Regions from separate parts of the Methylobacterium sp. CM6257 genome, predicted to be linked through region 3. Evidence: predicted binding sites of a transcription regulator. Region 3 holds the regulator's gene; each other region holds the start of a gene.
What was found. Region 3 encodes HrcA, which represses chaperone genes, less so after heat shock. Its sites were predicted from a motif close to GTTAGCACTCNCNNNNNGNGAGTGCTAAC; they were not measured.
Positions count from the first base shown of each region.

Region 1 (3,269 bases), 2.3 Mb from region 3:
TCGAGCTTGATGCCGAGATCCTCGGCGATCATCTGGCCCTTGGTCAGGATCGCGATGTCCTCGAGCATCGCCTTGCGGCGGTCACCGAAGCCCGGCGCCTTGACGGCCGCGACCTTCAGGCCGCCGCGCAGCTTGTTGACCACCAGGGTGGCGAGCGCCTCGCCCTCGATGTCCTCGGCGATGATCAGCAGCGGCTTGCCGGTCTGAACAACGGCCTCGAGCACCGGCAGCATGGCCTGGAGCGAGGAGAGCTTCTTCTCGTGGATGAGGATGTAGGGATCCTCGAGCTCGGCGACCATCTTCTCCGCGTTCGTGATGAAGTACGGGGAGAGGTAGCCGCGGTCGAACTGCATGCCCTCGACGACGTCGAGCTCGGTCAAAGCTGTTTTGGCTTCTTCAGCCGTGATGACGCCCTCGTTGCCCACCTTCTGCATGGCGTGGGCGATCATCTCGCCGATCTCCTTGTCGCCGTTGGCGGAGATCGTGCCGACCTGGGCGATCTCCTCCGACGAAACGACCTTCCTGGCGCGCGAGGTGATGTCCTTCACGGCGGCCTGCGTGGCGAGGTCGATGCCGCGCTTCAGGTCCATCGGGTTGATGCCGGCGGCGACGTACTTGGCGCCCTCGCGGACGATGGCGGCGGCCAGCACGGTCGCGGTGGTGGTGCCGTCACCCGCGAGATCGCTCGATTTCGAGGCCACTTCGCGCACCATCTGGGCGCCCATGTTCTCGAACTTGTCGGCGAGCTCGATCTCCTTGGCGACCGTCACACCGTCCTTGGTGATGCGCGGGGCGCCGAAGCTCTTCTCGATCACGACGTTGCGGCCCTTCGGGCCCAGCGTCACCTTCACCGCGTTGGCGAGAAGCTCGACGCCGTGCAGCATCTTCTCGCGGGCATCTGACGAGAAACGTACGTCTTTCGCTGCCATTGTGTGTCACTCCTTAACTTGGACATGACTGCGGGAATGGGCCCCTGATCTCAGGCGGCCTGCTTGAGCGCCTCGGAGGCGTCGATGACGCCCATGATGTCGGATTCCTTCATGATCAGGAGATCCTGACCGTCGATCTTGACCTCGGTGCCGGACCACTTGCCGAACAGCACGCGGTCGCCGGCCTTCACGTCGAGCGCGTTGACGCGGCCCTGCTCGTCGCGGGCGCCGGGACCGACGGCGACGACCTCGCCCTCCTGCGGCTTCTCCTTGGCGGTGTCCGGGATGATGATGCCGCCCCTGGTCTTCTCCTCGCTCTCGATGCGACGGACGACCACGCGGTCGTGCAGCGGACGGAACTTCATAGCTGCCTCCAGTCTGAGTGCTACAGATCGAGAAGTTCGCCAGACCCCAGATGGGCGGCCTGGCCACGGTCAGGCCGCGCCACCACAGAGCCACGCGCCGGATCCGCGTCCAAAACTTAGCACTCGCCAGGCGAGAGTGCCAGCGGCGGCGCGCGAGTTTGGCAGCCGCCGTTGTCGGCGAGTGCTAAAAGCCTGAAGCCGTTCGCGATTTTCCTGTTGTTAACAGCCGAGCCGGCAACCTTCTTGCTTCGTCGCGAGTCACTATCGGGATGAATGCAGGAGGTGCCGCCATGAGCGTTTCGACAGCCTTCCGTCGTCAGCTGGAAGGCTACAGCCTGACGACAGCCGAGATCCTGTACCACCTGCCCGACCATCCGCATCTGCTGCAGACCTTCATCTGGCAACAGCACGATCTGTTCCCGGAATTTCCCGAGCTGAGGCGCTTCCTGGCGTTCTGGCAGGAAGCCCTCGATGGGCCGCTGCACTCGGTGAAGGTGGCCCACAGCCGCCTGATCAGGCCCGCAGAACTGAGAGCCATCGGCAGCGAGTTCAACCTGCACTGACGCAGACGGGAGGCCCGCGGCAGCGATGGGCGTGTCGTTCAGTGCAGGCGCATGGTCCACTGCATGGCGCCCGGCGTGAACGGAGGAACAGCGCCGCCCGAGGCCACGAGGCGATCGTTCTCCTCGCCGGTCTCGGCGTCGATCGTGCGCTCCAGGATCGCGACGCCGGTCGTACGCTGACCGAGAGCCTCAGCGTAGAACCGTGCCGCACCGGGGTCATCAAACACGAGCGCCTGCCGCGCGCCGACCACCGTGCCGGCACGCTCAAACGGAAGGACGATGTAGGTTCTGGTGAACTCCGCTCTCATCACACTGCACCCATCGACGCGACTGATTGCGTGCTGAGGTGGGGAGCCCATCGGTCACGCTTCAAGTCCCTGCAGACCGGCCGGGCCGCGGGAGGGCTTGAATTCGGCTGTCTACCCCACCCTGTACCCCGGACTGCGGGCGACAAAGGGTTTGGCGGCTCCTGGGCCGTCCGGGCCAGCTTGTTGGTCCACGGGCTGCCTCTTCGCGTCCGAGGGGCGCGCCGGCCGGAACCAGGTACCTCCTAGAACCCCTCGCCTGGGCGTGCCCCATCGGATGATAAGAGGAGGCGGCCGTGACCCGGCTCCGATCGGGCTGTTCATCGATCCGAAAAGGCAGTGGAGAGCCCGCCATCCCGGGCGCGCAACGGGGCTTGTCGACAGGGGTGATGGCGCGGGGGCGGGACCTTGGTTCGCGATCCGACGGTCTCGGTCCGACGCGCGGCCGAAAGGGTTATGCAGGCGGGGTCATCATCGGGGCCGAAGAGAGGGAGACGCGAATGACGGATGCGCTGCGCGACAACGTCGACCAGGGCCGCTTCGAGTTGGCGGTCGGCGGCGACGTCGCATTCGCAACCTATCGCCGGGAGGCGGGCCGTCTGATCATCAGCTACGTCTACGCGCCGCCCGTCCTGCGCGGCACCGGGGCGGCCGACCGGCTCATGGAAGGGGTGGCGGCGCGGGCCCGGGCAGGCGGCGAACGGATTGTGCCCCTGTGCGGCTACGCCAGGGCTTGGCTGCACAGGCACCGCGCGCATCATGATCTGCTCGCGTGAGGAGCGGCCAGGACCGGCCATTCGAGTCGATCCGAAGCGGGATCATCGGCAGAGCGACGCGGGCGGCCGGCCCTTCAGGTCCAGGAGGCCCTCAGCGGCGGCAGCCCGCTAAGCCGCCGCACGACCGGCCATGTAGCTGCGCCAGCCGCCGAACCGCGTGATGTCCGTCGCACCCGCGACGCCGGCCGCCTCGACCAGAAAGCCCTTCGGTGCGGTCCCGTCGGCGAGCCGCAGGGTGCCGATGCCGAGCGGCGCCGGGATGCCGGCCACGAAGGTCCCGAAGGCGGCGGGCGGCAGCGCCCACACCTCCGTCTCGATAGCGCCGCCTTCG
Region 1 is NZ_CM137735.1:3,396,280-3,399,548, reverse strand. It holds gene groL (chaperonin GroEL) at 1-929, opposite strand, end outside; gene groES (co-chaperone GroES) at 980-1,294, opposite strand; gene ACYCO6_RS16655 (usg protein) at 1,585-1,857, shown strand; gene ACYCO6_RS16650 (hypothetical protein) at 1,896-2,165, opposite strand; gene ACYCO6_RS16645 (GNAT family N-acetyltransferase) at 2,663-2,938, shown strand; gene atzF (allophanate hydrolase) at 3,047-3,269, opposite strand, start outside.
Region 1: the regulator HrcA is predicted to act here: its motif matches at 1,410-1,438, upstream of groES (co-chaperone GroES).

Region 2 (3,269 bases), 710 kb from region 3:
ACCCCGATCCGCGCGAGAGCTGCGTGCAACAGGTCTGCCTGCGCTACCGGCGTCCAGATGGTGGTGCGCGGCCGGTAGCTGTAGCCGTAGCCCGGGCGGTCAGACATGATCACCCGGTAGTGCTTTGCCGCGAGCGCGAGGAAGCCGCTCGACAGGAAGTCCTGGATCATCATGCCGTTGCCGTGCAGCAGCACGAGCGGCTCGCCCCGGCCGCACTCGACATAGTGGAGTCGCACACCGTCGACCTCGACGAAGCGGCCGATCGGCGGGGCAGCGACCTCAGCGGCGCGGGCACGGGCGCGAACCGTGAGGGCAGTGGCCGCGGAAGCGCCGACGATGAGGGAAGCGGCGAGGTAGGGACGCGCGGGCAGGCTTGTGCGCTTTGCCATGATCGGGATCTCCGGAAAGGAGCAGCGCAGACCGGGAGCAAGGAGCGTCACAAATCATGGTGCGATGCAACAGAAATGAACGGGTGAGGCCCGCACCTGTTCCGCTTGTGGGACAGGCATCATCTGCGCTTCGGCGAGTGGCTTCCCGTCACATTGTATCTTGCATCGCGTAATGCGGACGCTGGCCCCGATCTGTAGAGACGTACGACGGCCACTCACCGGTATTAAAGCCGTGATTGAGGGCCGCCAACAGTCCGCAAAGGGGCGGCGATATCCGGCCCGGGAGCAATGCAACCTTGCTCGTTGTACCACGTTGGTGTTCATCCATTCAACAGATTACCTGAGGCGCGGTCTTCGTGAGAAGTCGCGAAGCATTCGCATATGACGTTCGGTTCGACAGCCGTTCAAATCCGCGCCGCCACCCATATCGACATCTATGATCACGTCGTGCGGGCCGCCTGGTCCGAGCGCTTCGGCGTGACAGACGCGCAGCTGCGCAAGGCGGTGAGGATGGTCGGCTCCCGAATTACCACCCTCTCAAGTCACCTTCGCAGGCCGTCCGGATCATGACGGCCGTCGCTACACTCAACCAACGGGCTACGTTGGCCTCGCACCAGCTCGGTGTCTTGATCGTCGACGACGATGCAGTGCAGCTGATGGACATGGCCCAGACGCTGGCCGATGCCGGCATGGCCGTGTTCGAAGCATGCAGCGCTGGCGAGGCGCTTGGCGTACTCGGGACTCGCACCGACGTGCGCGTGATGATCACCGACGTCGATATGTGTCGCGGCGACCTGAACGGCTATCAGCTGGCGAAGGCGGTCTCGGCACGATGGCCTGAGATCGGGTTGCTGATCGTGTCCGGCCAGAGCTGGCCCAAAGCTGGCGACCTGCCGGAAGGCGCGCGCTTCATGGCCAAGCCGTACACGCCCAGCATGCTCACTGCCGACGTGTTCGACTTCGTGGCGCAGCAGAGCGGTAGCTTCTAGGCCGCCAATGGCGATGGCTTGAACCCGTAACCCGACGCGGCTGGCGGGCCGTGTAGCTGCGTGGGAATGTTCCGCACCATGACTGGATCAGCGGACTCGAGCAGGCGGTGTGAAGCCGCCGGGTCCGAACTGACGCGCCAGCCTCTCCGAGGTATACCGGCCAGTGAAAGCGTGACCTTGGCTGTCGTAGGATTAGCACTTTCGCGTGGCGAGTGCTAAGGTCGGACAGATCGGGCCGCGATGCTTTGCTGCGCCGCTACTCTCCCGCGATCGCGCCAACCACCTCGGTTGGATCTCGCTTGGGAGCGATCAGGATCTCACGATGAAATTCCGTCCGCTGCACGACCGCGTGGTGCTCCGTCGCATCGAGAGCGAGGAGAAGACCAAGGGCGGCATCATCATCCCGGACACCGCCAAGGAGAAGCCGCAGGAGGGCGAAGTCGTCGCCGTCGGTCCCGGCGCCCGCGACGAGCAGGGCCGCGTCAACCCGCTCGACGTCAAGGCCGGCGACCGCGTGCTGTTTGGCAAGTGGTCCGGCACCGAGGTCAAGATCGACGGTCAGGATCTCCTGATCATGAAGGAATCCGACATCATGGGCGTCGTCGCCGCCTGATCGGATCACCCGTCCCGCCCTTTGAGGCCGCCTGAGGCCTTGGGGCAGAACCCAACCAGACAAGAGGCAAACCATGGCAGCGAAAGACGTTCGTTTCTCCGCCGACGCCCGCGATAAGATGCTGCGCGGTGTCGAGCTGCTCGCCAACGCGGTGAAGGTGACGCTCGGCCCGAAGGGCCGCAACGTCGTGATCGAGAAGAGCTTCGGCGCCCCGCGCATCACCAAGGATGGTGTGACGGTCGCCAAGGAGATCGAGCTCGCCGACAAGTTCGAGAACATGGGCGCCCAGATGGTGCGCGAGGTGGCCTCGAAATCGAGCGACACCGCCGGTGACGGCACCACCACCGCGACCGTGCTGGCCGCCTCCATCGTGCGCGAGGGCGTGAAGTATGTCGCCGCCGGGATGAACCCGATGGACCTCAAGCGCGGCATCGATCTGGCGGTGGCTGCGGTCGTGAGAGATATCGGCGAGCGCTCCCGCAAGGTCTCCTCGTCCGACGAAATCGCCCAGGTCGGCACGATCTCCGCCAACGGCGACAAGGAGATCGGCGAGATGATCGCCCACGCCATGCAGAAGGTGGGCAACGAGGGCGTGATCACGGTCGAGGAGGCGAAGACCGCCGAGACCGAGCTCGACGTCGTCGAGGGCATGCAGTTCGACCGCGGCTACCTCTCCCCGTACTTCATCACGAATGCGGAGAAGATGGTCGCCGAGCTCGAGGACCCCTACATCCTCATCCACGAGAAGAAGCTCTCCTCGCTCCAGGCCATGCTGCCGGTGCTCGAGGCCGTGGTCCAGACCGGCAAGCCGCTGCTGATCATCGCCGAGGACATCGAGGGTGAGGCGCTGGCCACGCTCGTGGTCAACAAGCTGCGCGGCGGCCTGAAGGTCGCGGCCGTCAAGGCGCCGGGCTTCGGTGACCGCCGCAAGGCGATGCTCGAGGACATCGCGATCCTGACCAAGGGCCAGATGATCGCCGAGGATCTGGGCATCAAGCTCGAGAACGTGACGCTCCCCATGCTCGGCCGCGCCAAGCGCGTGCGCATCGAGAAGGAGAACACCACGATCATCGACGGCGCCGGCGAGAAGTCCGACATCGAGGGCCGCATCGCGCAGATCAAGGCGCAGATCGAGGAGACCACCTCGGACTACGACCGGGAGAAGCTGCAGGAGCGTCTGGCCAAGCTCGCGGGCGGCGTCGCGGTGATCCGCGTCGGCGGTTCGACCGAGGTCGAGGTGAAGGAGAAGAAGGACCGCGTGGAGGATGCCCTGCATGC
Region 2 is NZ_CM137735.1:1,786,430-1,789,698, forward strand. It holds gene ACYCO6_RS08655 (alpha/beta fold hydrolase) at 1-389, opposite strand, end outside; gene ACYCO6_RS08660 (DUF3606 domain-containing protein) at 771-959, shown strand; gene ACYCO6_RS08665 (response regulator) at 1,016-1,378, shown strand; gene groES (co-chaperone GroES) at 1,701-1,991, shown strand; gene groL (chaperonin GroEL) at 2,065-3,269, shown strand, end outside.
Region 2: the regulator HrcA is predicted to act here: its motif matches at 1,570-1,598, upstream of groES (co-chaperone GroES).

Region 3 (3,269 bases):
GGCCGGAGGCGGCGCGCGAGGCGGAGCCGAAGGCGGTGGCGTGCGCGGACCCGGAGGGGGCGCCGAGGGTGGAGCGCGCGGCGCAGAGCCCGGCGGAGCCCCGCAGCGCGGAGCCGAAGGCCCCGGCCGAGCCGGGGGTGCCAGCGGCGATCGCAACGGCGCCGGCGATCGGACGGGTGCAGGAGAGAAGACGGGTGCAGGAGAGAAAGAGAAACGGGGCGGAGCCGAAAAGGGCGGCCGCGACGCCGGTCCAGCCGGTGAACGCGGGAACCACGATGCAGCCGGTCCAGGCCGTGGCGGTGAAAAGGGGGCGGCAGGTGAACGGGGTGGGCGAGAAGGTGCCCACCACGGCGGCTCGGCACGCGGCGCGGTGAGCCGACTCGATACCCGGCAGCGCACCGAGTTCCGCAGCTCGATCACGCATCTGGGGGTCTCGCCGGTCCGCGATGTTTCCTTCGCTGTGACGGTGGGTACCGCGATCCCGCGCTCGGTCACCCTGCACCGGCTACCGCCGGCGATCATCACGCTCGTGCCGGCCTACGAGGGCTACGAGTTCATCCTGGTTCGCGACGATATCGTGATCGTCGATCCCGACACCTACGAAATCGTGGACGTGATCCCGGCCTGACCGGTCCGGCGGTTCGAGTCACGGGCACCGGGCGGGGTCTTTCCTGCCCGGCGCGGCCTCATCGTCCACCGTCGAGGAGCTTGGAGACGACGCGGGCCGTGTAGTCGACCATCGGCACGATGCGGGCGTAGTTCAGCCGGGTCGGGCCGATGACGCCGACGACGCCGACGATCTTCTGAGACCCATCCCGGAACGGCGCCGCGATCAGCGACGAGCCCGAGAGCGAGAACAGCTTGTTCTCCGAGCCGATGAAGATCCGCACGCCCTCGCCGCCCTCGGCACGAGCCAGCAGGTCGATCACGTCCTTTTGCGTCTCAAGGTCGTTGAACAGCAGGCGGATGCGTTCGAGATCCTCGGCGGCGCGCAGGTCGTCGAGCAGGTTGGCCTGCCCGCGCACGATCAGCTGACGCGCCTCCGTAGGACCGACCGAGGTGGCGAGCCCGGCATCCACCAGGCGCTCGGTCAGTGCATCGAGCTCGCGCTTCATCGCCTTGCGCCCGGCCTCGATCTCGGCGCGCAGCGATCCGAGGGTGCGGCCCTGGAGCCGGGCGTTGAGGAAGTTCGTGGCCTCCTGCAGCGCGCCCGCCGGCAGCCCCGGGGGCAGCTCTACGAGCCGGTTCTCCACGGAGCCGTCATCCGAGACCAGGATGACGAGGGCCCGAGCCGGGTCGAGGCGAACGAACTCAATGTGCTTGAGGTTCACATTGGCCTTGGTAGTCAGCACCACCCCGGCTCCGCGCGAGACGCCCGACAGCATGGTCGAGGCTTCGGCCAGCGCCGATTCGAACGTGTGACCCGAGGCCGCGGCCCGCATCTGCGCCTCGATCCGGTTCTGCTCGTCTTGGCTGACGTCGCCGAGTTCGAGCATCGCGTCGACGAAGAATCGTAGGCCGAGCTCCGTCGGCAGGCGGCCGGCCGAGGTATGGGGCGCGAAGATCAGGCCGGAATGCTCCAGGTCGGCCATCACGTTGCGGATCGACGCAGGCGACAGCGTCATCGGGAGGATCCGCGCCAGGTTGCGTGATCCGACCGGCTCGCCCGTCGTGAGATAGCTCTCGACGATCTGCCGGAAGATCTCGCGAGCACGCTCGTTGAGTGCGGCTAGAGCCTGCATCGGTGGGTCGTTCAGAAATCGGGGGTTCGGGTCTGTCACGCGATCATCCTGTCGTCCGATCATGTCCGCCCGCCCCGCCCGGATCAATCCGTACGGCGATGCTTGCCCGCGGTGGCGCGGCGGCCTAAGAGCCCGGCCCTCTGTTCTCTCACCAGAAGGGGCCCGCGATGCGGCCTTCCAAGCGTGCCGCCGACGAGTTGCGGCCCGTCAGCCTGGAGCGCGCGGTATCGCGCTACGCCGAAGGCTCATGCCTCGTCAGCTTCGGCAACACCCGCGTGCTCTGCACCGCCTCGCTGGAGGAGCGAGGTCCTCCGTGGCTACGCGGTTCGGGCAAGGGCTGGGTCACGGCCGAGTACGCCATGCTGCCGCGTGCGACGCACGAACGCACCCGGCGCGAGGTCGGTTCCGGCAAGCCGTCCGGGCGTACGCAGGAGATCCAGCGCCTGATTGGCCGGTCTCTCCGGGCCGTCACTAACCTGCCCGCCATGGGCGAGCGCCAGATCACGGTCGATTGTGACGTGATCCAGGCCGACGGTGGCACGCGGACCGCCGCGATCACCGGCGCCTGGGTGGCGCTGCACGATTGCTTCGCCTGGATGCGAGCGCGCTCGATCATCTCGGTCGACCCGCTGCGCGATCACGTCGCGGCGGTCTCCTGCGGCCTATACATGGGCAGCCCGGTGCTCGACCTCGACTACGCCGAGGATTCTGCGGCCGAAACCGACGCGAACTTCGTGCTCACCGGCCGGGGCGGAATCGTCGAGGTGCAGGGCACTGCCGAGATGGAGCCGTTCTCGGAGGCGCAGCTCCTCGAATTGCTGCAGCTCGCCCGCGCCGGAACGGACCGGCTGGTCGCCCTGCAGAAGGAGGCGATCGCGTGAGCCGCAGGCTGATGGGCAAGGTGGTGATCGCCACCCACAATTCCGGCAAGCTCGTGGAGATGCGCGAGCTGCTAGCACCCTTCGGCGTCGAGGCGGTTTCGGCCGGCGAACTCGGGCTGCCCGAGCCCGAGGAAACCGGAACCATGTTCGCTGAGAATGCCGCCCTCAAGGCGAAGGCCGCCGCCGGGGCTACCGGGCTTCCGGCCTTCGCCGACGATTCCGGCTTGTGCGTGGACGCGCTGGACGGCGCGCCGGGCATCTTCTCGGCCCGCTGGGCGGGACCCAACAAGGATTTCTCCGGCGCCATGGCGCGGATCTTCTCCGAGCTGAACCGGCGCGGCGCCGAGAGCCGCCGGGCGCATTTCGTCTCGGCGCTGGTGCTTGCCTGGCCGGACGGACACACGGAGCTGTTCGAGGGCCGGGTCTTCGGCGATCTCGTGGAGCCGCGCGGCTCGGCCGGCTTCGGCTACGACCCGATCTTCCGGCCAGACGGCCACGAGCGCACCTTCGGCGAGATGACCGCCGAGGAGAAGCACGGCGTCGACTGGCAGCGGGGGCAGGGATTGTCGCACCGCGCCCAGGCCTTCGTGGACCTCAGCCGCGCTTGCCTCGCGGCCCGTTCCTGATTGCCAAACCGGGCACCCGC
Region 3 is NZ_CM137735.1:1,076,550-1,079,818, forward strand. It holds gene ACYCO6_RS05200 (hypothetical protein) at 1-374, shown strand, start outside; gene ACYCO6_RS05205 (DUF1236 domain-containing protein) at 371-628, shown strand; gene hrcA (heat-inducible transcriptional repressor HrcA) at 687-1,742, opposite strand; gene rph (ribonuclease PH) at 1,910-2,623, shown strand; gene rdgB (RdgB/HAM1 family non-canonical purine NTP pyrophosphatase) at 2,635-3,249, shown strand.